DNA from 4 places in the Bradyrhizobium sp. CCBAU 45384 genome. Region 1 is predicted to be linked to each of the others. Evidence: predicted binding sites of a transcription regulator. Region 1 holds the regulator's gene; each other region holds the start of a gene.
What was found. Region 1 encodes HrcA, which represses chaperone genes, less so after heat shock. Its sites were predicted from a motif close to GTTAGCACTCNCNNNNNGNGAGTGCTAAC; they were not measured.
Positions count from the first base shown of each region.

Region 1 (5,396 bases):
GAACCAAACAGAGTGCCCATGAAGCTGACCCGCTCCCTCGCTGCGCTGGCCCTCCTCGTCGCCACGGCATTTCCGGCGCTCGCCGCCGATGCCGTCTATCCGCCCGGCTTGCGTCTCGGCATGGTGCCTCTGGTCGGCCTCAGCAAGGCCAAGACCTTTCCGGGCTTCGAGAGCGAGGATGGCAGCGTCAAGGTGCTGATCACCGAGCTGCCGCCGGCGGCCTATAACGAAGTCGTCAGCGCCTTCAACGCCAATCCGGCCGGCGCCAATGGCGTCAAGCCGGACAAGATCGAGACATCAGCGGGCCTTGCGTATTTTACCACCGAAAGTGCCAAGGCTGGCGACACGCTGGTGAAGCGCTATTCGATGATCGTGCCGGGCACCGGCTTCTCCGGCTATGTCGCGGTGCAAATCCCCGAGAACGCTTCGAAGATCTACACCGACGAGGCGGTGCGGCAGATGTTTGCGACTGCCGTCATCCGCAAGGAGGTGTCGGCTGACGAGCAGATCGGGCTGTTGCCGTTCAAGATCACCGATCTCGCCGGCTTCAAGGATATCCGCACGCTGGTGCCGGGCTCGAGCATCATCCTGGCCGATGGCAATGAGAGCTCGGGCTATGAATCCAAGCCGTTCATGATCCTCGGCCTGATCGGCGCCACCCCGCAGGCCGCCGACGACCGCGCGCGCTTCGCCCAGGAGGCGGCGCTTCAAATCGCCGGCTTGCGCGAAACCAAGGTCACTATGTCGGAGCCGATCCGCATCAACGGCCAGCCGGGCTTCGAGACCCGGATCGACGGCGTCAGCGGCAGGGACAAGATCCCGGTGACGGTGGTGCAGTGGATCCGCTTCGGCGGCGGCACCTCGCTGCGCATCATCGCCAGCGCCCCGCGCGACCAGTGGTCCGACGCCTTCACCCGCTTCCGCGCCGTGCGCGACGGCATCCAGCCGAAGGGGTAGAAAACGGGGGGCTGACAGCCCAACCACTCACCAAACCCGGCCGCATTTTCGGGCTTTCGTTCGTACACGAACGGAACTAGGCTTGCCTGCATTGGATCAGGTTTTGGATCATCCTGGAGGGGAGGCGGACGATGCTTAATCGACGACAGATCTTGGCCGCGATGGGAACGACGGCGCTTGTGGCCCTTGCTCCATCGGCACTGTTTGCAGCAGCTGCGATCAAGCCGGACGACAGCTCCGCGCTGCTCGTGATCGACGTGCAAAACTGCTTCCTGCCGGGCGGCAGCCTTGCGGTGAAGGAAGGCGAGCAGGTCGTGCCCGTCATCAATAAAATGGCGAAGGCATTTTCGAACGTGGTGATGACGCAGGACTGGCACACGCCCGGCCACATCTCGTTCGCGTCGGTGCATTCCGGCAAGAAGCCGTTCGAGACCATCGACCTGCCCTATGGCAAGCAGGTGCTGTGGCCCGACCATTGCGTGCAGGGCACCGAGGGCGCCTCGCTGTCGAAGGATCTCTCGATCCCGCAGGCCGAGCTCATCATCCGCAAGGGCTTTCACAAGGACGTCGACAGCTATTCGGCGTTCCTCGAAGCCGACGGCAAGACAACGACCGGCCTTGCCGCCTATCTGAAGTCGCGCAAGATCAAGCGCGTCTTCGTCGCGGGTCTCGCCACGGATTTCTGTGTCGCCTGGACCGCGCTCGATGCGCGCAAGGCGGGTTTTGAGGTCTATGTCGTGGAGGACGCCTGCCGCGGCATCGACACGCAGGGCTCGCTGGCCAAGGCCTGGGCCGACATGGCCAAGGCCGGCGTGAAGCGGATTCAGTCGAGCGATATTGCGTTGAGCGCGTAAGACTGGACGATCGTCATTCCGGGGCGGCTCGCAGAGCCGAACCCGGAATCTCGAGATTCTCAGGTGCGCAATTGCGCACCGTAGTTCGATGCTGCGCATCGCCCCGGAATGACTTCATCGCTCAGTTCGCCTCGTTGCTGTTCGCAGCAGGCGCGGCCTTTGCGCCGCCCTTGGCGACGCCGACCAGCGCCGGCCGCAGCACGCGCTCGCCGATGGTGTAGCCGGCCTGCATGACCTGCACGACGGTGCCCGTGGGCACCGACGCATCGGGCACTTCGTACATCGCCTGATGGAAGTTGGGGTCGAACTTCTGACCCTGGGGATCGAGCTTCTTCACACCATGCTTTTCCAGTGCGTTGAGCAGCGAACGCTCGGTGAGCTCGACGCCCTCGATCAGCGCGGTCAGACCGGGATCGGCGGCGGCGCGCGCCTCGGCCGGAACGGCGTCGAGCGCGCGCTGGAGATTGTCGGCGATCTCGAGCACATCGCGGGCAAAGCCGGTGATGCCGTAGAGTCGGGCATCGGCGACCTCCTTGGTGGTGCGCTTGCGCAGGTTTTCCATCTCGGCCAGCGTCCGCAGCATGCGGTCACGGGCCTCGGCGGCTTCCTTCTGCAACGTCTCCACCGAACCCGGCTCGGGATCGTCGGGCATGATGTAGGGCTTTGACACCACGGGCTCGCCGGTCGCGGCAGTCGTGTCTTCGGGTTGCCGGGTTGGATCGGTCATCGGCTGCTTCTCGAACTCGCTCAAGGGGAGGTTTTCTGGCCCGGATATCGTGCTTCGGGCGCTGAAAATCAAGCGCCCGTGATCGGCTCAAATGCCGGTCAGCCTCCCACCAGGCGACTGACGATACGGGCGGCGTAATCCACGGTCGGGATCACGCGGGCATAATTCAGCCGCGTCGGCCCGATCACGCCCAAAACGCCGACGATGCGGCCGGCGGCATCCCGGTAGGGCGAGATGATGGTGGAAGAGCCCGATAGCGAAAACAGCTTGTTCTCGCTGCCGATGAAGATCCTGACACCTTCAGCGGTTTCGGCGCGCCCGAGCAGGTCGATCACGCCGCGCTTGGTCTCGAGATCGTCGAACAGCAGCCTGACACGCTCGAGATCCTCCAGCGCATGCAGATCTTCCAATAGATTGGCATGGCCGCGGACGATGAGCTGACGGTCCTCGTTCTCGCCGCCCGACCAGCTCGCGATCCCGGCCGAGATCACCTTTTGGGTCAGCTGATCGAGCTCGGCGCGAGCTTCCGCGAGCGCGGTTTCCAGCTCGAGCCGCGCCTCGGCGAGCGTGCGGCCGCGGATCCGCGCGTTGAGGAAATTGCCGGCTTCAGTGATGGCCGAGGAGGGAACCCCCGGCGGCAGCGTCAGCACGCGGTTTTCGACCTGGCCGTCCTCGCCGACCAGGATCACCAGCGCCTGCTCGGGTTCCAATCGGACGAATTCGATGTGCTTCAGCCGCGTATTGGACTTCGGCGTCAGAACGACGGCTGCGGTGCGGGTGAGGCCGGACAGCCGCGTCAGCGCCTGGTCCAGCGCCGCCTCGACCGATTGGGCCTGGCCGACCGAGGTCAGCTGGCTCTGGATCGACTGCCGCTCGGCCTCGTTGAGGTCGCCGACCTGCATCAAGGCGTCGACAAAGAAGCGCAGGCCGAGTTCCGTCGGCAAGCGGCCGGCCGAGGTGTGCGGCGCATAGATCAGCCCGAGCTGTTCCAGATCGGCCATGACGTTGCGGACCGAGGCCGGCGACAGCGGCATCGCGATCAAGCGGGAAATGTTGCGCGAGCCAACCGGTTCGCCAGTCGCGAGATAGCTTTCGACAATTTGACGAAAGATGTCGCGGGAGCGCTCGTTGAGCTGGGCGAGGCCTGCGCGCGGCGCGATCAGATGGATCGGATCGTGATGGGCCACAGACGGTAACTCCTCTCAGATGCACATAATTTGTCCATCCAGGACGGTTCTGACAAGCGTCGCGTTTGCGGGGTGGATATCGGGGGGTGAAAAAGCCTTGCTGCCCACCCTGACCCCACCTACAAGCACCGCGAACAGCCCTACCCCACAAGTTCTAGACCATGAGTTCTGGAGGATTTCCCATGCGGCCAAGCCGCCGTGCGCCCGACGAATTGCGCCCCGTGACGCTGGAGCGCGGCGTGGTCAAATATGCGGAAGGCTCCTGCCTGGTGAAATTCGGCGACACCCATGTGCTCGTCACCGCCACCCTGGAAGACCGCCTGCCGCCATGGCTGAAGGGCCAGGGGCGCGGCTGGGTCACCGCCGAATACGGCATGCTGCCGCGCGCCACCTCCGAACGCACCCGCCGCGAAGCCTCCGCAGGCAAGCAGAGCGGCCGCACCGTCGAGATCCAGCGCCTGATCGGCCGCTCGCTTCGCACCATCGTCGATCTCGAAGCGCTCGGTGAGCGCCAGATCACGGTCGATTGCGACGTGCTGCAGGCCGACGGCGGCACCCGCACCGCCTCGATCACCGGCGCCTGGGTCGCACTCGCCGATTGCATCAACTGGATGAAGGCGCGCAACATGGTCAAGGCCAACGTGATGCGCGACAACGTCGCCGCGATCTCCTGCGGCATCTACAACGGCACGCCGGTGCTCGATCTCGACTATGCCGAGGATTCGGAGGCCGAGACCGACGCCAATTTCGTCATGACCGGCGATGGCCGCATCATCGAGGTGCAGGGCACCGCGGAACGCGAGCCGTTCACGCAGGACGAGTTCCTGAAGCTGATCGCTCTCGCTCAAAAGGGCATCGCGCGGCTGGTGGACTTGCAGAAACTGGCTGTCGCGTAGTCAATAGGCCCATGCACCGCCGAATCACCGGAAAGCTCGTCATCGCCACCCACAATCCCGGCAAGCTCGCCGAGATGAAGGAGCTGCTCGCGCCTCACGGCATCGAGGTGGTGTCGGCCGGTGAGCTCGGCCTTTCCGAGCCTGACGAGATCGGCAACGACTTCCGCAGCAATGCCGCGATCAAGGCGATCGCGGCGGCGCAGGCGACCGGGCTGCCTGCTTTCGCCGACGATTCCGGCATCGTGGTCGACGCGCTCGATGGCGCACCGGGCATCTACAGCGCGCGCTGGGCCGGTCCAAACAAAGACTTCGGCGCCGCGATGGCGCAGATCGAGCGCCTGTTGCAGGAGCGCGGTGCCATCAAGCCCGACAAGCGCAAGGCCCATTTCGTCTCCGCGCTCTGCGTCGCCTGGCCCGATCATCATCTCGAAGAGGTCGAGGCGCGCGTCGACGGCACGCTGGTATGGCCGCCACGCGGCACTTCCGGCTTCGGTTACGATCCGATGTTCCTGCCCGACGGTCATACGCGCACTTTTGGCGAGATGGAGAGCATCGAGAAGCACGGCCTGCCGCCGCTCGGCCTCGGCCTGTCGCACCGCGCCCGCGCCTTCGTGAAACTGGCGGAGATCTGCCTTGAGCCGCGCTGACAAGGATGCGTTCGGCGTCTACGTGCACTGGCCGTTCTGCCTGTCGAAGTGCCCCTATTGCGACTTCAACAGCCATGTCCGCCACGCAGCGATCGACGAGGCGCGCTTTGCTTCGGCCTTTGCGCGCG
Region 1 is NZ_LBIZ01000110.1:86,188-91,583, reverse strand. It holds gene XH80_RS21185 (hypothetical protein) at 19-957, shown strand; gene pncA (bifunctional nicotinamidase/pyrazinamidase) at 1,089-1,811, shown strand; gene grpE (nucleotide exchange factor GrpE) at 1,933-2,538, opposite strand; gene hrcA (heat-inducible transcriptional repressor HrcA) at 2,637-3,725, opposite strand; gene rph (ribonuclease PH) at 3,908-4,621, shown strand; gene rdgB (RdgB/HAM1 family non-canonical purine NTP pyrophosphatase) at 4,633-5,268, shown strand; gene hemW (radical SAM family heme chaperone HemW) at 5,255-5,396, shown strand, end outside.

Region 2 (5,396 bases), on a different contig from region 1:
ATGCCGGCCTGCACGTCGGCATTGGCGTTGGTGAGACGGCCGACCGCCTTCTTGGCGCGCAGCAAGGTCACGCCGCCGCCGGGGACGATGCCTTCCTGGACCGCGGCACGGGTGGCGTTGAGCGCGTCCTCGACGCGGTCCTTCTTCTCCTTGACCTCGATCTCGGTGGCGCCGCCGACGCGGATCACCGCGACGCCGCCGGCGAGCTTGGCCAGGCGCTCCTGCAGCTTCTCACGGTCGTAGTCCGAGGTGGTCTCCTCGATCTGGGCCTTGATCTGGCCGACGCGGGCCTCGATGTCCGGCTTCTTGCCGGCGCCCTTGACGATCGTGGTGTTCTCCTTGTCGATCACGACCTTGCCGGCGCGGCCGAGCATCTTCACCGTGACGTTCTCGAGCTTCATGCCGAGGTCCTCGGAGATCAGCTGGCCACCGGTGAGGATGGCGAGGTCTTCCAGCATGGCCTTGCGGCGGTCACCGAAGCCGGGCGCCTTGACGGCGGCGACCTTGAGGCCGCCACGCAGGCGGTTGACGACCAGGGTCGCCAGCGCCTCGCCCTCGACGTCCTCGGCGATGATGACGAGCGGCTTGCCCGACTGCACCACGGCTTCGAGCACCGGCAGCATGGCCTGCAGGCCGGAGAGCTTCTTCTCGTGCAGGAGGATGTAGGCGTCCTCGAGCTCGGCGGTCATCTTCTCGGGGTTGGTGACGAAGTAGGGGCTGAGATAGCCGCGATCGAACTTCATGCCCTCGACGATGTCGACTTCGGTGTCGAGCGACTTGTTTTCCTCGACGGTGATGACGCCCTCGTTGCCGACCTTCTGCATCGCCTGCGCGATCATCTTGCCGATGGCCGAATCGCCGTTGGCCGAGATGGTGCCGACCTGGGCGACCTCGGAGGAGGCGGCGACGGGCTTGGCGCGCTTCTCGATGTCCTTGACGACGGCATGGACCGCGGTGTCGATGCCGCGCTTGAGGTCCATCGGATTCATGCCGGCGGCAACCGCCTTGGCGCCTTCGCGCACGATGGCCTGGGCCAGCACGGTCGCGGTGGTGGTGCCGTCGCCGGCGAGGTCGTTGGTCTTGGAGGCAACCTCTCGCACCATCTGGGCGCCCATGTTCTCGAACTTGTCCTCGAGCTCGATCTCCTTGGCGACGGTGACGCCGTCCTTGGTGATGCGGGGCGCACCGAAGCTCTTCTCGATGACGACGTTGCGGCCCTTGGGGCCGAGCGTCACCTTGACGGCGTTGGCGAGAATGTCGACGCCGCGCAGCATGCGATCGCGCGCGTCTCCGGAAAACTTGACGTCCTTGGCAGCCATTGTCTGCAATCCTTCTTAATCCGTGATGTGTCTGTCGCACTCCGTTCGTCATTGCCGGGCTTGACCCGCCTGCGCGGCCGAAGCCGCTTCGGCGTGGCGTAGGCCCGGCAATCCATCTCACTGCGAAGAATGATGGTTGCCCGGGTCATCTAGCGCGAAGACGCGCTTCGCGCTTCTGCCCGGGCATGACGATGAGATATTCAGCGGCCGTTCAGACGGATGGCTCTAGGCCATCACGCCCATGATGTCCGACTCCTTCATGATCAGGAGCTCTTCGTTGTCGATCTTGACCTCGGTGCCCGACCACTTGCCGAACAGCACGCGGTCGCCGACCTTGAGGTCGATCGGGATCAGCTTGCCCGCCTCGTCACGGCCGCCGGGGCCGACGGCGACGACTTCGCCCTGGGACGGCTTTTCCTTGGCGGTGTCGGGGATGATGATGCCGCCCTTGGTCTTTTCCTCGGCGTCGATACGTTTGACCACGACACGGTCATGCAGCGGACGAAATTTGGACTTAGCCATGACGTTTCCCTTTGGAGGCTCGCTTTTCGATAAGCAGCGGAAGTGAGTGGGGGCGGCGCTGCCGTTCTCCCTCTTGCCGAGGGGCGAGCGGCGCGCTTAGCAATCGGTCTTTCCGAGTGCTAATAGGGCGCAGGGGATATGGCTTGGCTGTGATCCTGTCAAGCAAAGGTGGTTAAGCGATTGGTGAGGCGGATATAGGATGGTGGCACTGGAAGCTCGTTCGGGGGAGAGGCGTATCTTAGGACGTCATTGCCCTGGCTGCGGTTTTGCGCTTGGCTGCGGGAGGGATGCGGCCATGGTCTTGTTCGGGGGAATGCCATGATCAGTTCAGCTCACGCGCGCACGCTTACCAACCTGGCGGCGGCCTCTTGCCTGGCGCTGCTGCTGGGGGCCTGCGGCGGCGGCATGAGCCTGCCGTCCTTCTCGTCCCAGCCGGCGCCCGAGGCCGAGCCCGGCGTCGCGCCGGAAATGCCGGCCTCGATCCGCGCCGACGAGATCGTCGGCCGCTGGGGCCTCGCCTCGTTCCAGAACCCGGCCGACCGCGCCCGTACCGAGGCGGCCGCGCGGGCCCAGTGCAAGAACCCCTACGTCATCGGCGCCGGCTCCTCCGGCGGGGTGATCATGCATCTGGCCGACCAGGCCACGCCGCAGGAACTGCGGCTGAAGGGCTCGCCGAGCGGCAAGAACTATATCGGCCCATCCGGCCCGACGCCGGGCGAGCAGGACCGCGAGATTGTCTCCTTCGACGGCCGCGTCATGATCACCCGCTTCGTCGACAAGGACGCCGCCACCCGCTACGGCAACATGGTCTACGTCCGCTGCGCGCCGCGGGCGTGATTCCTCTCCGTCATTCCGGGGCGGTCCGCAGGACCGAACCCGGAATGACGAGATTCTCAGGTGCGCAAATGCGCACCATAGTTCACGCTTCGCGTGCCCCGGAATGACAGTTCGAGAGAAATGAAGGCAACAAAAAACGCCGGCCCTCGGGCCGGCGATTTGTTTTCTCTCTGTCGCGTCGCGCTTAGTCGAACAGCGCGTCGATGTCGTCCTGCGAGGCGTGGCCGACGTCGCCGGCGAGTTTCGGGCCGTTGAGCAGCTTTTCATCTTCGCTGCGGTTGTCGACATGGACCGGCACGTGGGACTTGATGGCGTCGACGCCACCCCAGATCTCCATCATCGCGTTGATGTGCTGCTCGATGAACTTCATCGTGCTCATGACCTTGCTGATGCGCTGGCCGGTCAGATCCTGGAAGTTGCAGGCCTCGAAGATCGAGATGACGCGTTCCTGGATGTCGTCGGCGAGCCGCTTCTGCTGATCGATCGAGTCCACCTTGGACATCGCGCTCGCCGCCTGGTCGATCGACTCCGCGGCTTCGAGGATCTGCTGGGTCGCCTGTTCGGTGCCGCCCACCACCGCGCCGAGCTCGCCGTTGACCTTGGCCATCTCGCCGCCGTCGAAGCTCTTGCCGTGCAAGGTCGCGATCTCGCGCTTGGTACGGTCGATGGCATCGTGGATGAGGTCGAGCTCGACTTTCAGCTTCTCGCACTGCTCGATCTGGGCGCGATAGGTCTCCAGCAGCGCGCGCGTTTCGGCAACTTCGTGCGCCACGACGGTGTCGCTCTGCGGCTGCGCGGCGTGGCCGCCTCGCGCCATCTGGGCGCGGATCGCGCGCAACTCCGCCATGATTTCGCTATGCATCGGGCCTGCCTCTTCAGTCATGTCCAGAATCGGCATCTCGCCACCGGCGATATCCTCGACACGAAAACGCTTGCGGTGAACAGCCATCAGGATACTCCCCCCACCTCACTCACGCGTCTTTGTAGACAGAAGCGATTTAACACGAGGTTCACGTCCGGAACTGTCGTGCAGCCGCGCGCGACGGCACGCAAACGCACGATTAACCATGAGGCTTTGCCTTTCATCGAAAATAAACGCTGATCGGGAAATTGCAGCGTTGCTCGCGACGTGGTGAATCGAAACGCCTGTTCTGTTTACCAAACGAAACGGAGTTTGCTCTTTATTGACCACGTCGAGGACGCGATCAGCCAGCGCGTTCGGCGGCGAATGCAACTAGACGAAACAGTACAGAGTACGTCGATGTTCAAGAAAACGTCTGTCGCGCTGCTCGGCAGCGCATGCGCCTTCATTGTCGGCGCTACCGGCGCCAGCGCCTTCGACAATAGCGCGCCGAACGATCCGCCCGCGGTGCTCTACCGGCCGCGTGTCGCCCCGGCGCCGGTGCGCGTCGCCTCCAACGCCAATATGGGCGGCGGCTTCATCGAGTTCCTGTTCGGCGACGGGCCCGGTCGCGGCCCGGCCTACGCGCCGGAGCAGCCGATCTATCAGCAGCAGCCCGCCTACAACGATCCGCGTCGCCTGCCGCCGGTCGGCGAGCCGCAGATGCAAGGCGGATATCAACAAGGCGGTTATCAGCAAGGCGCAAGCTACCAGCAGGAAGCGATCGATCCGCGGCAGCGTCCGTTCGATCCGAAATTCGAGAAACAGCTGGTCGACTATAGCGGCAAGGAAAGCGCCGGCACCATCGTGGTCGATTCCAACAACAAGTTCCTTTACCTCGTCGAGGGCAACGGCCGGGCGCTGCGCTACGGCATCGGCGTCGGACGCGAGGGCTTCACCTGGACCGGCGTGAAATCGATCACCGCCAAGCGCGAATGGCCGGACTGGACGCCGCCGGCGGAAATGCTCGCCCGCCGTCCCGATCTGCCCAGGCACATGGAAGGCGGCCCGGAAAATCCGCTCGGTGCCCGCGCGATGTATCTCGGCTCCACGCTCTATCGCATCCACGGCTCCAACGAGCCCTGGACCATCGGCACCAACGTCTCCTCCGGCTGCATCCGCATGCGCAACGAGGACGTCATCGACCTCTATGGCCGCGTCAATGTCGGCACCAAGGTCGTGGTGATGTGAAGCGTCATGCGCTCGATGGGGCGATCAATCCGCGTGCCGCGTCGGCGCGAAATGCGGCAGCGAAGGGGACGCTGCCGCCGCCGGACGCCTGCCTGAATGGTCTATATCCGGTGCCTCGACACGAGACGAGGGGCAGCGGACCGGCGACGAGGAGTCGATGAAGCCGAATGCGGTGCGCGAGCCGAGCGGTTCAGCCGCCGCCGCAGCGAAAGCTCTGCCTTCCTGAGGCGCTCGTGCAGTCCCTCCAACTCGTACAATTCGGTGATGAGGTGTGTTGCGACGTCGCTCAGGGTCGCAATGCGCTGCTGAAGTGGACTCATTCTTAAAACCCCCGACTGTGCCAAGAGAGGCAGCCACGGCGTGTGGCATAAGCAACGTGTTCTTCCAGTTGAACACCCATGTCCAAATTTGGAAATCCGGGAGTCTACGGCAGCGTGTGTCGGAGGAGGTTTTCGCTCTGCAGCACTAGTCATATTATATCGAACGGCCTCTTGGCGTGTGGTGCAGAGCAGCGCGTGTCGAGCTGTTCTTGAAAAGAAATCGGCCGCCCGGAGGCGGCCGTTCCACATCCGTCGGCCGAATGGCCTACGCGTAATCGCTGCCGCCGTCGTCGCCGCCGCCGAAGT
Region 2 is NZ_LBIZ01000112.1:153,048-158,443, reverse strand. It holds gene groL (chaperonin GroEL) at 1-1,319, opposite strand, end outside; gene XH80_RS24215 (co-chaperone GroES) at 1,545-1,841, opposite strand; gene XH80_RS24210 (hypothetical protein) at 2,160-2,678, shown strand; gene XH80_RS24205 (protein phosphatase CheZ) at 2,863-3,627, opposite strand; gene XH80_RS24200 (L,D-transpeptidase) at 3,940-4,770, shown strand; gene XH80_RS24195 (DUF2076 domain-containing protein) at 5,356-5,396, opposite strand, start outside.
Region 2: a site for HrcA is predicted at 1,937-1,965, ahead of XH80_RS24215 (co-chaperone GroES). Genes of this name have one in related genera too.

Region 3 (5,396 bases), on a different contig from region 1:
CCGTAGCCGTACTGATCCTTCTCCAGGATCTTCCCGACGATCACCGAGCCATCCTCGCCAGCGTTGATCGCGATCTGGCGGGCCGGATAGGATAGTGCCTTGCGCACGATCTCGACACCCGTCTTCTGGTCATCGTTCTTGGTGCGCAGCCCCTTGAGATGCTCGGAAGCGCGCAGCAGGGCGACGCCGCCGCCCGGCAGGATGCCTTCCTCGACCGCCGCGCGGGTCGCATGCATCGCGTCATCAACGCGATCCTTGCGCTCCTTCACCTCGACCTCGGTCGCGCCGCCGACGCGGATGACCGCGACGCCGCCCGCGAGCTTGGCCAGTCGCTCCTGGAGCTTCTCACGGTCGTAGTCCGAGGCGGTCTCCTCGATCTGCGCCTTGATCTGATTGACGCGCGCCTCGATGTCGGCCTTCTTGCCGGCGCCGCTGACGATCGTGGTGTTCTCCTTGTCGATCATCACCTTCTTGGCGCGACCGAGCATGTTCAAGGTAACGTTCTCGAGCTTGATGCCAAGATCTTCCGAGATCGCCTGGCCGCCGGTCAGGATCGCGATGTCCTGCAGCATGGCCTTGCGACGATCGCCGAAGCCCGGAGCCTTGACGGCAGCGACCTTCAGACCGCCACGCAGACGGTTCACGACGAGAGTAGCGAGCGCTTCGCCTTCGACGTCTTCCGCGATAATCACAAGCGGCTTGCCGCTCTGCACCACGGCTTCGAGCAGCGGAAGCAATTCATTCAGGTGAGACAGCTTCTTCTCATTGATGAGGACGTAGGCGTCGTCCATCTCAACGCGCATCTTGTCTGCATTGGTAACAAAGTAGGGCGAGATATAGCCGCGGTCGAACTGCATGCCTTCGACGACCTCGAGTTCAGTCTCGAGCGACTTCGCTTCTTCAACCGTGATAACGCCCTCGTTGCCCACCTTCTTCATGGCGTCGGAGAGGAACTTACCGATCTCCTGGTCGCCGTTCGCCGAGATGGTGCCGACCTGGGCGATCTCGTCGTTCGAGGTGACCTTCTTGGAGTTTTTCTGGAGGTCCGCGACCACGGCTTCGACCGCGAGGTCGATACCGCGCTTCAGGTCCATCGGGTTCATGCCGGCGGCAACCGCCTTGGCGCCTTCACGGACGATCGCAGCCGCAAGCACGGTGGCGGTGGTGGTGCCGTCGCCGGCGGCATCAGCGGACTTGGAGGCGACTTCGCGCACCATCTGGGCGCCCATGTTCTCGAACTTGTCCTCGAGCTCGATCTCCTTGGCGACGGTGACGCCGTCCTTGGTGATGCGGGGAGCGCCGAACGATTTGTCGAGCACGACGTTGCGGCCTTTGGGACCGAGCGTGACCTTGACCGCGTTGTTGAGAATTTCGACACCGCGCAACATCTTGTCGCGGGCATCTACGCCGAATTTGACTTCTTTGGCCGACATCATGATCTCCGTTTTCGACTGGTCAGATCCCCATGATCGCGCCTGGGCGAGCTCTCAAGGAGCGGGATTTGAACTTGCGGGCCTCATCCTGCGAGACGCCGGCTGCGCCGACGGCTCAGGATGAGGAAAACTGATTAGTGCTTAGGCAATCTTCTTCTTCGCGGCAGGCAGATCGACGAGAACGCCCATAATGTCGCTCTCCTTCATGATCAGCAGTTCCTGACCATCGAGCTTGACCTCAGTACCGGACCACTTGCCGAACAGCACGCGGTCACCGACCTGGAGGTCTATCGGAATCAGCTTGCCGGCTTCGTCGCGGCCGCCTGGACCAACCGCCGTGATCTCGCCCTGCGAGGGCTTTTCCTTGGCAGTGTCGGGAATGATGATGCCGCCAGTGGTCTTGTCTTCGGCTTCGATGCGCTTGACCACAACGCGGTCGTGAAGCGGACGGAATTTCATGCTGTCCTCCCGTTTTCTCGTTGTTGTTGCTTTGGACGAAATAGCAGTCGTGGCCAGCAAGTGCCAATCAGCACATAAGCCGCCGCCGGTGGCGTACAAGACCGTGCTGAATCGATATTCTGAGAGCATCACAAAGGCCAAGGCCGCGGCGGCTAGGGAGCCGGGATGCAAAGGTGTGAGTTCTACAATCTTCTGCTCTTCTTTGAGCTGCAGGGCCTTTTCAGAGATCCGCAGCAAGGCTGTTGCTGAAGTCTTAGATAGAGGGCTCAATGCTCGGGATGAGCTACGTTTGAAAGCTTGAAGCCAAGCCAAGCGCAAAAAGGGCGCGCGGCAGGCGATCAGCCTCGACGACGCCGGTCCGCCATCCGGCCCAATGGCGTCAACTGGCAAGGCTCCCCACTAAGCTCACAACCCCAGCCCGCGCTTTCATCCCAAGCTCCAATCGTGCCGCCCCTATCTAACTCGGTGCCGGAGATACGTTGGCCAATGCGCTTGTCGAAGACCGGTGGCAGGGGACGAGCGCAAAGCCGAGCCCCCAATCGGCGCTCAGGATTTCGAGCATGGCAAAGCGACCGCTTGCGATTGGTCGAACCCACCAGAGCCCCGGTTGTATATAAGCTTCGAACTTTTCACCGCCGATCCTCGAAACGGCGCAGAACGCGCTCGCGCGGGACGTCGGACAGGCCGTGGTGAATGCCGATTGGGACTTCCTGCGGGACACGTTCGATGTCGGCGCGCTGGTCGATCATGTCAGCGAGCTCGCGGCCAAGCCGGACTTCGTGGCCAAGCTGCACGCGTCCGCTGACAAGGCCCGCAATCAGCAGCCCCAGCGTGGCCGGCCGCCGAGGCCGAGCAGCGCTGCGAGCGAGTTGAAGACCATTCAGTTGAACGGCGGCGCCAGGGCCACTGCGGTGTAGCCTGAAGACAGTTGTTCCGGCCGGTCTTCACGACCGTTCCTGAGAGGTTCGCCTGTATCATTGATACATTCCTCGCGCGCAACAGCGGACGGGTGAGACTAGGATTTCCAAGGATTTACCGGGAATGTGGTAGCGGGGGAGCGCTACCTACGTTCCCCTCGACAGTTTTCGGCTGAGTTTATGGTGTCTGTAGCCTAGCTTGCGGGGCACTTGGCCAGTCAGGCGACAATCCCCGCTCCGGTTAAGATTTTGCTTCACGCAGGGGCACCTTCTTCCTGCATTTCCCCTTCCGCTGGACCGCTCGCCACCAGCGACGGGAACACATCGTTTCCTACGAAGCCCGCCTTGAACGCCGCAGCAATGTTGAGGATGGCGGAGCGTGCGTTACCCGGTTGCCACCGCCTAGTGTGCCCGGGCGGAAGCGGGGTTGAGAACGCAAGTTGCTGCTTCACCGCGTTGATCGATGTTGCGCCGACCAGTTCAGCGAAGCGCTCGCAGAAGGCGTCGAACTGATCGTCGAGCCCGCGCCCGGGGCGGTGGTACGTCTCCCATTCGCTGTGCGGGCCAAATTTGGCAACCAGCATCGAGTAAAACAGATCGCGGGCCTCAAAGGTCCATTTTTCATTGCGGCTCATTCAATACCTCCAATTAAATGGCGTTCAAATTGCTTTTCAGATGATGGTGATTGTCACGCTCACCCGGCGGGGCGTCGTGTTGCAGCCGGCCGCCACGATTGCCTTCACACGGTCGATCGCATCGTCGAGGCTCGCTTCGTCCCCATAATCCGCTTTGTCGTCCGCTGAGACCTCGACATCGGTGCCGTGCAGGAGCTGGTCCGTCGTCCACCGGAGTGCCTTGGCTACCGCCGCCGCATTCTCGGCTGTGGGGCGCGCCTCGGGAAGTCTGCGGTAGGCGCGGATCGTGTCTTTGCTCAAGCCCGTCCCGTCGGCGACATCTTGGTCGTCGAGGTTAAGCTCGATCATGCGGGCGGTCATGCGGCGTCCCATCGCCCCAGTGTCGGGGCGGATTGTCAGTCTCAGTTTAGCCATATCGTGCTCCGTTCCTATGTTGGTGGGGATGAGAACTCACAAATTCCACTGCCGTAGGGATCTCGCCCCATCCATTTGGGAGTATATTACCATATTGTTCGGGTCACAACCTCATTCTCTTGAGAGTGTAGCCCCCAAATTCTCCCCAAGCCAGCAGCCCGCGCGACTGGATCGACGGACACGTGACGCGCTCAATCCAATGCCTCAACGGTGCGTGTCCAACGCAGCCGACGTGCCTCGACATATTGCCGCACACCGCCCTGGTGGCGCGTCGGTTCGGGCTCTGAAGTGTACGCGGCGCGGTCAACATCAAACCGAACTGGCATGACATGCCATGGCGACCGGCGCCGTTTACTCGGGGTTGGAGAGCCTAGCGTCTCGGCTCAGCCACCCTCTGCGCCTAGGTAGCGTGACGCAGGACCGAGAATATCCTTGGTTCTTCGTCGCCGGTCGTCCCTACTTTTGGGAGATACGTCCACAACTGAAGGGACTTCCCGGTGAGTGCCGTTGAACGTGATCTCGAAGCCTATGAAGACATGCGCCGCGCTCTGACCAGTATCGCCATCGAAACAGGGGCGATCAGGATTGGCGAGGACGGCGAAACGCTGGCGTCCTGCTTCAAGGGTGAAGCCGAGCGACACGCCTACGCCAAAGCAACGTTGCTATCCCTTCGGGGGCGGTGGCCGTGCCCTATTGAGGATGTCCGCGAGACACTTCGATCAGTTTTGGACGAAGCCAGATGGGGTGATCGGTACGTCGAGCGCTATCAATACACGTTTTAGCTGGCGTCGAATGTCACGCGTGAATGAAAGCACAAACGAAGCGAAGTGGCGCGCGGAGTTCGAGGCGGACGGCGAACAGTTGGTTCGCGATACAATTTATCACGGGCCCGGCATCTACCCCGACCCAAGCGCCTTGCCGCTCTCAGGTTCCTGCGGGACAAAGATGCTGAGCGCGCAACACGGGAACGGCGCAACTCTAGCTTCGCGTTCTGGACGCTTTTGTTCGCGGCCATAGCCGCATTGGTCGGTATAGCGACGCTAGTCGTTACGGTCTGGCCCACTGCCCCCGAAGCCATTCGCCAACTCCTACGGATGTAGCGAAGAGCAATCGCCCGGCCGCATCCAAGACATGTTGCGCGTTGCGATGCGCGGATAACTTCCTTAGCAACTGATGTTCTCGCAAGGCTCGTACCGTCCGGTGGATAATTGCGTGCCTCCGCTGTCTTGCACGTCCAAATTGTGCAACATGCGGGCCTTATAAGGCCAACAACGGAGACGCGCCGTGAAGCTGTCGGACGGAGAGCGGCTGATAATTTTGATGCTTGCTGATCTATCAAAGTCCCTCAAGATCAAGGGCGAGATGGACCCTGAGTTCATCGAAAAGATGGTCATCAACAACGACCTTTGGGCCATCAACTGGAAGTATCATGGCATCCAATTCGAAAAAGGCGAAGACCCGCCAGAAGTCCGCGAGACCTGCGACATTCTCGACATGTGGTCCTTTGTCGAGGCCGGGTACAAGAAGCTCTCCGCAGC
Region 3 is NZ_LBIZ01000116.1:9,997-15,392, reverse strand. It holds gene groL (chaperonin GroEL) at 1-1,433, opposite strand, end outside; gene XH80_RS29605 (co-chaperone GroES) at 1,575-1,892, opposite strand; gene XH80_RS29600 (hypothetical protein) at 2,579-2,809, shown strand; gene XH80_RS29595 (hypothetical protein) at 3,064-3,444, opposite strand; gene XH80_RS29590 (helix-turn-helix domain-containing protein) at 3,481-3,804, opposite strand; gene XH80_RS29585 (hypothetical protein) at 4,356-4,640, shown strand; gene XH80_RS29580 (YfbU family protein) at 5,143-5,396, shown strand, end outside.
Region 3: a site for HrcA is predicted at 1,932-1,960, ahead of XH80_RS29605 (co-chaperone GroES). Genes of this name have one in related genera too.

Region 4 (5,396 bases), on a different contig from region 1:
GAGCGGCCGGCGTGGCGACGGATTGAAACGAGGCTCTCGAAGGTGGCGCCACGACGCCGCGCCGGCCAAAACTATTGGTCGCCATCAAAGCATGTCCCTGGTGTCACAGCCTTGAGTTGACGCCAGGGATATTTTCGATCGGGTTAGCGGGCTGCGATAGGGGCTGGTGAATTGGTCGGACTGGTAACGGCCCGGTTTCGCGGATCTGGGGCTTTTTAGGGATTGTGTCGGCGCATGCCGTAGCCCGGATGAAGTGCAGCGCAATGCGAGACCACACTCACCGCGGAGAGGCTTTCCCGGATTTCGCTCCACTCCATCCGGGCTACGAAGCAAGCTCTTTCCGTCGTCATTGCGAGCGGAGCGAAGCAATCCAGAAATGTATCCGCGGAAACAGCCTGGATTGCTTCCGCCTTCGCCAGAGGCTTCGGCGGACAAGTCGTCGCAAGAGCTCCTCGCAATGACGAGGAGAAAGCCTACGCCTTCAGCTCCACCGTCTTGAACTCCGCAGGCAGGATCACTTCCAGCAGCTCCACATCGTCAGAATAATCCAAAATCATGTGCTTGATCTTCGGCGGCTGGGTCCAGGCGCTGCCTTGCTGCATCATCGTCTCGCCTTGCCCATCCATGTAGGTCTTCACCCAGCCCTTGAGCACATAGACCATCTGGAAGTCGACGTCATGGAAGTGCAGTTTCGACACCTCGGCGGGATCGCAGGGGCCTTGCAGGCGGATCACGTGCGCTTGCGCGAGGCCGTGGGTCGCGTTGGCGATGCCGAGATCGCGGTACCTGGCGTAGGCGCGCAGGCCGTCGGCTTTGAAATCTTCCTCGCGGTGATGGCTGATGGCGATGCGCTGCTTGGGGCGGGCGGGTTTTTTCGCAGCGGCCGTGCGGGCTTTTGATTTCACCACCTTGCGCGCGGAGGATCGTGCGGCGGACTTGGCGGCGCTTCGTTTCTTCCCCACAGTCTGGGCTGCGCTGCGCGATTTTGTTGTCTTGGCCATGGGCGGCCTCCCGTTGTTGTTATGACGAGAGGCTAGCACGGAAACAGATTTCGTAGGGTGGGCAAAGCGAAGCGTGCCCACGTTCTGCATGCGATCATGGAGAGAGATGGTGGGCACGGCGCGCGAAGGGCGCGCCTTTGCCCACCCTACAAGAGCGGTGCTCTATCTCAATTCAACCGGAACACGCCGTCGATCGCGCGCAGCTCGGCCGGCTTGATCAGCTTGGAGTGCGCGACGGTCACCGAATGCAGCGGGCCGTCGAGCTTCTCGGTCCAGAACGCCAGGAAATCGGTCAGCGCCGGGAATTTCGGGAACATGTCGTAGTTCTGCCAGACGTAAGTCTGGAGCAATGACGGATGATCCGGCATCCGGTAGAGAATTTGGGCCGTTGTCAGCCCGTAGCCCAGCATCTGTTTCCTGAAGTCCTCGGAAACGCCCCCAACGCGCAGTCCCATGCCAAACCTCCTTTGCAGGAGCGCATACAGGGGGTGGCTTGATCCGTGCCCCGGGAGCCACCCGGAAACGATGCGCTCACATGAGAGAAATGTGACGCAAACTGACAATCCATCTCAAGCCCAAAAGTTTAACAAGCTGTTGAAATTCAATGCGTTAGCAGCAGAGCGGGCACCGTGCTAATACGGTCACCACGGTCATCACGGCGCCCTCGAAAAGGCGCTCCGAAATCGGTTAACGATGGGAAAGGTTTCTGGCACTTGGGCCTTCAGAGTGCCGAATTTTCTGCTAGAAGCCCTTGCCCCCGCAAAATTCCTGTCCTATTTCAGCTGCACCTGTGCTGGCACTCACTGGCACAGACTGCTAACATCTTGAAATCCTCAACTCGTGCAAATGCTTAGGAGGACTGCATGAAATTCCGTCCGCTTCACGACCGCGTCGTGGTCAAGCGCATCGACGCAGAAGAGAAGACCGCCGGCGGCATCATCATTCCCGACACTGCCAAGGAAAAGCCCTCCCAGGGTGAAGTCGTCGCCGTCGGCCCGGGTGGCCGCGACGAGGCTGGCAAGCTGGTTCCGATCGACCTGAAGGTCGGCGACCGCGTGCTGTTCGGCAAGTGGTCCGGCACCGAAGTCAAGATCGACGGCCAGGACCTGCTGATCATGAAGGAGAGCGACGTGATGGGCGTTCTCGAGGTCACCGAGTCCAAGAAGAAGGCGGCTTAAGAGCCCCTCTCCTCCCTCCAATCAACATTCCTAAGGAAAATTCCAGATGGCAGCCAAAGAAGTCAAATTCGCGGTTGAAGCGCGCGACAAGATGCTGCGCGGCGTCGACGTTCTCGCCAACGCGGTGAAGGTCACGCTCGGCCCGAAGGGCCGCAACGTCGTGCTCGACAAGTCGTTCGGCGCTCCCCGCATCACCAAGGACGGCGTCACCGTCGCCAAGGAGATCGAGCTCGAGGACAAGTTCGAGAACATGGGCGCGCAGATGGTGCGCGAAGTCGCCTCCAAGTCCGCTGACGCGGCCGGCGACGGCACCACCACCGCCACCGTGCTGGCCCAGGCGATCGTGAAGGAAGGCGCCAAGTCGGTTGCCGCCGGCATGAACCCGATGGACCTCAAGCGCGGTATCGACCTCGCGGTCGAGGCTGTGGTTGCGGACCTGCAGAAGAACTCCAAGAAGGTCACCTCGAACGACGAGATCGCCCAGGTCGGCACCATCTCGGCGAACGGCGACCAGGAGATCGGCAAGTTCCTCTCCGACGCCATGAAGAAGGTCGGCAACGAGGGTGTCATCACCGTCGAGGAAGCCAAGTCGCTCGAGACCGAGCTCGACGTCGTCGAGGGCATGCAGTTCGATCGCGGCTACATCTCGCCCTACTTCGTCACCAACGCCGACAAGATGCGCGTTGAGATGGACGACGCCTACATCCTCATCAACGAGAAGAAGCTCTCCTCGCTGAACGAGCTGTTGCCGCTGCTCGAGGCCGTGGTGCAGACCGGCAAGCCGCTGGTCATCGTCGCCGAAGACGTCGAAGGTGAAGCGCTCGCGACCCTGGTCGTGAACCGTCTGCGCGGCGGCCTGAAGGTCGCGGCCGTCAAGGCTCCGGGCTTCGGCGATCGCCGCAAGGCCATGCTGCAGGACATCGCGATCCTGACCGGCGGCCAGGCGATCTCGGAAGATCTCGGCATCAAGCTCGAGAACGTCACGCTCAACATGCTCGGTCGCGCCAAGAAGGTGATGATCGACAAGGAGAACACCACGATCGTCAACGGCGCCGGCAAGAAGGCCGACATCGAGGCGCGCGTGGCCCAGATCAAGGCGCAGATCGAGGAGACCACCTCGGACTACGATCGTGAGAAGCTCCAGGAGCGTCTCGCCAAGCTCGCTGGCGGCGTCGCGGTGATCCGCGTCGGCGGCGCGACCGAGGTCGAGGTGAAGGAGCGCAAGGATCGCGTTGATGACGCGATGCATGCGACCCGCGCGGCTGTCGAGGAAGGCATCGTCCCGGGCGGCGGCGTCGCCCTGCTCCGTGCTTCCGAGCAGCTCAAGGGCCTGCGCACCAAGAACGACGACCAGAAGACCGGCGTCGAGATCGTGCGCAAGGCGCTGTCGGCTCCCGCTCGCCAGATCGCGATCAACGCCGGTGAAGACGGCTCGGTGATCGTCGGCAAGATCCTGGAGAACAAGGCCTACAATTACGGCTTCGATTCCCAGACCGGCGAATATGCCGACCTCGTCAAGAAGGGCATCATCGACCCGACCAAGGTGGTCCGTACCGCGATCCAGAACGCAGCCTCGGTGGCGGCGCTCCTGATCACCACGGAAGCCATGGTCGCCGAGCTGCCCAAGAAGGGCGGCGCCGGCCCCGCAATGCCCCCGGGCGGCGGCATGGGCGGCATGGACTTCTAAGGTCCAACCACCTCAAGACTTGCGAAACCCCGGCAGCGATGCCGGGGTTTTTGTTTTGGACGCGGCGGCCCGACGCTGCGTCTTGTGGCGGTCTGCAACCAAAACTACAATTCCGGCGAGTATCGTTCTGATCACCTCGGCTAGCCTTACGCGGAGCCCTGACGAGAATTGCAATGTCGCGCCGTATGATCTTTCCGCTGCTGGCAGCCCTTATCAGCGTCATCGCCGTGGGCCTGTTCGTGCCAATGCCCGCAGGTGCGTCAGACAGCAACGAGGTGATCGGGAAGATGGCCGGGACATGGCCGGATTGGCTGCAGCGAGCCGAGCAATGTCCCGCCGACGCCATGCCAGCAGACGCAGGCGCGCCTGCTTTTTCCATCGAGGAATGCACCGCCGCAGTGGAGCAGTGTCTCGATCGCTGCCGCACGGGCCATGCGGGCGACTGCTACTCGGCCGCACTCGTCGTCCAGCGGACGATCAAGACCGGACCACTCTCCGATGCGCTATTTCTGAGAGCCTGTAAGCTCGGCGTTGCTTCAGGCTGCACGAATGTTGCCGCGAGCATGGAAGACAGTGGCGACTATGCCTGCCCCATTCGAACCTATGAACTGGCATGCGGCCGGGACGATCCGTGGGCCTGCACGATGATGGGCTTTCACCTGACCAGAGGTATCGGCATCGAGAGGAACCACGACCGGGCGCGGCGCCTTATGGCGAAATCCTGTCGCTTCGGCGATACCGACGAAGCCTGTGCAAACGCAAAGGCCATTCTGAAAGAGATTGGCGACTGAAGTGCGAGCCGCGGAATGACAGCCGGGTCTCACCGCACCATCTTGCCGATTCGCTCATACCGGATGCTTGATGCGCCCGGCTCGGCTGTTGTGCGCGAGAAGAAGATCATGCTCACGCGCCCAACGACATTGTCGATCGGGACGAAGCCGATGGCCGACATCACGCGGCTGTCAGTCGAATTATCTCTGTTATCGCCGAGCATGAACAGATGTCCTGGTGGCACAGTGTAGGTCGGGGTGTTATCGAAGTAACCATTGTCGACACAGTCGAGCGTCTCGTAGCTCACCCCATTCGGCAACACCTCGCGCCAACGCTTGGCATAGCTCAGCGCCTCGCCGCAGGCGCCTTCCTCAAGGGCGTCACGCAATCGCTCGCGTTGCACGGCCGTTCCGTTGATCAGGAGCTCGCCATCCTTGATCTGGATGCGATCGCCGGGCAACCCCACGATGCGCTTGACGTAGTCGGTCCGCTCATCCTTCGGCAACCGAAAGACAACCACGTCGCCGCGCGCAGGCTCCGTGGCGAACAGGCGACCCGGGAACGACGCCATCCCGAACGGCAATGAAAAACGACTGTAGCCATAGGCAAATTTGTTGGCGAAAACGTAGTCGCCGGGCAGCATGGTGGGGATATTGGATCCCGACGGAATGCTGAACGGTTGAAACAGAAGGGTTCTGATCAGGAGCGCGATGACCGCTGGCAAGCAGAGCGCGGATACGCCATAGGTTACGAGGCTGC
Region 4 is NZ_LBIZ01000008.1:42,053-47,448, forward strand. It holds gene XH80_RS01290 (rhomboid family intramembrane serine protease) at 1-85, opposite strand, end outside; gene XH80_RS01295 (cupin domain-containing protein) at 474-1,001, opposite strand; gene XH80_RS01300 (usg protein) at 1,169-1,456, opposite strand; gene XH80_RS01305 (co-chaperone GroES) at 1,865-2,179, shown strand; gene groL (chaperonin GroEL) at 2,226-3,866, shown strand; gene XH80_RS01315 (hypothetical protein) at 4,040-4,657, shown strand; gene lepB (signal peptidase I) at 4,687-5,396, opposite strand, start outside.
Region 4: a site for HrcA is predicted at 1,794-1,822, ahead of XH80_RS01305 (co-chaperone GroES). Genes of this name have one in related genera too.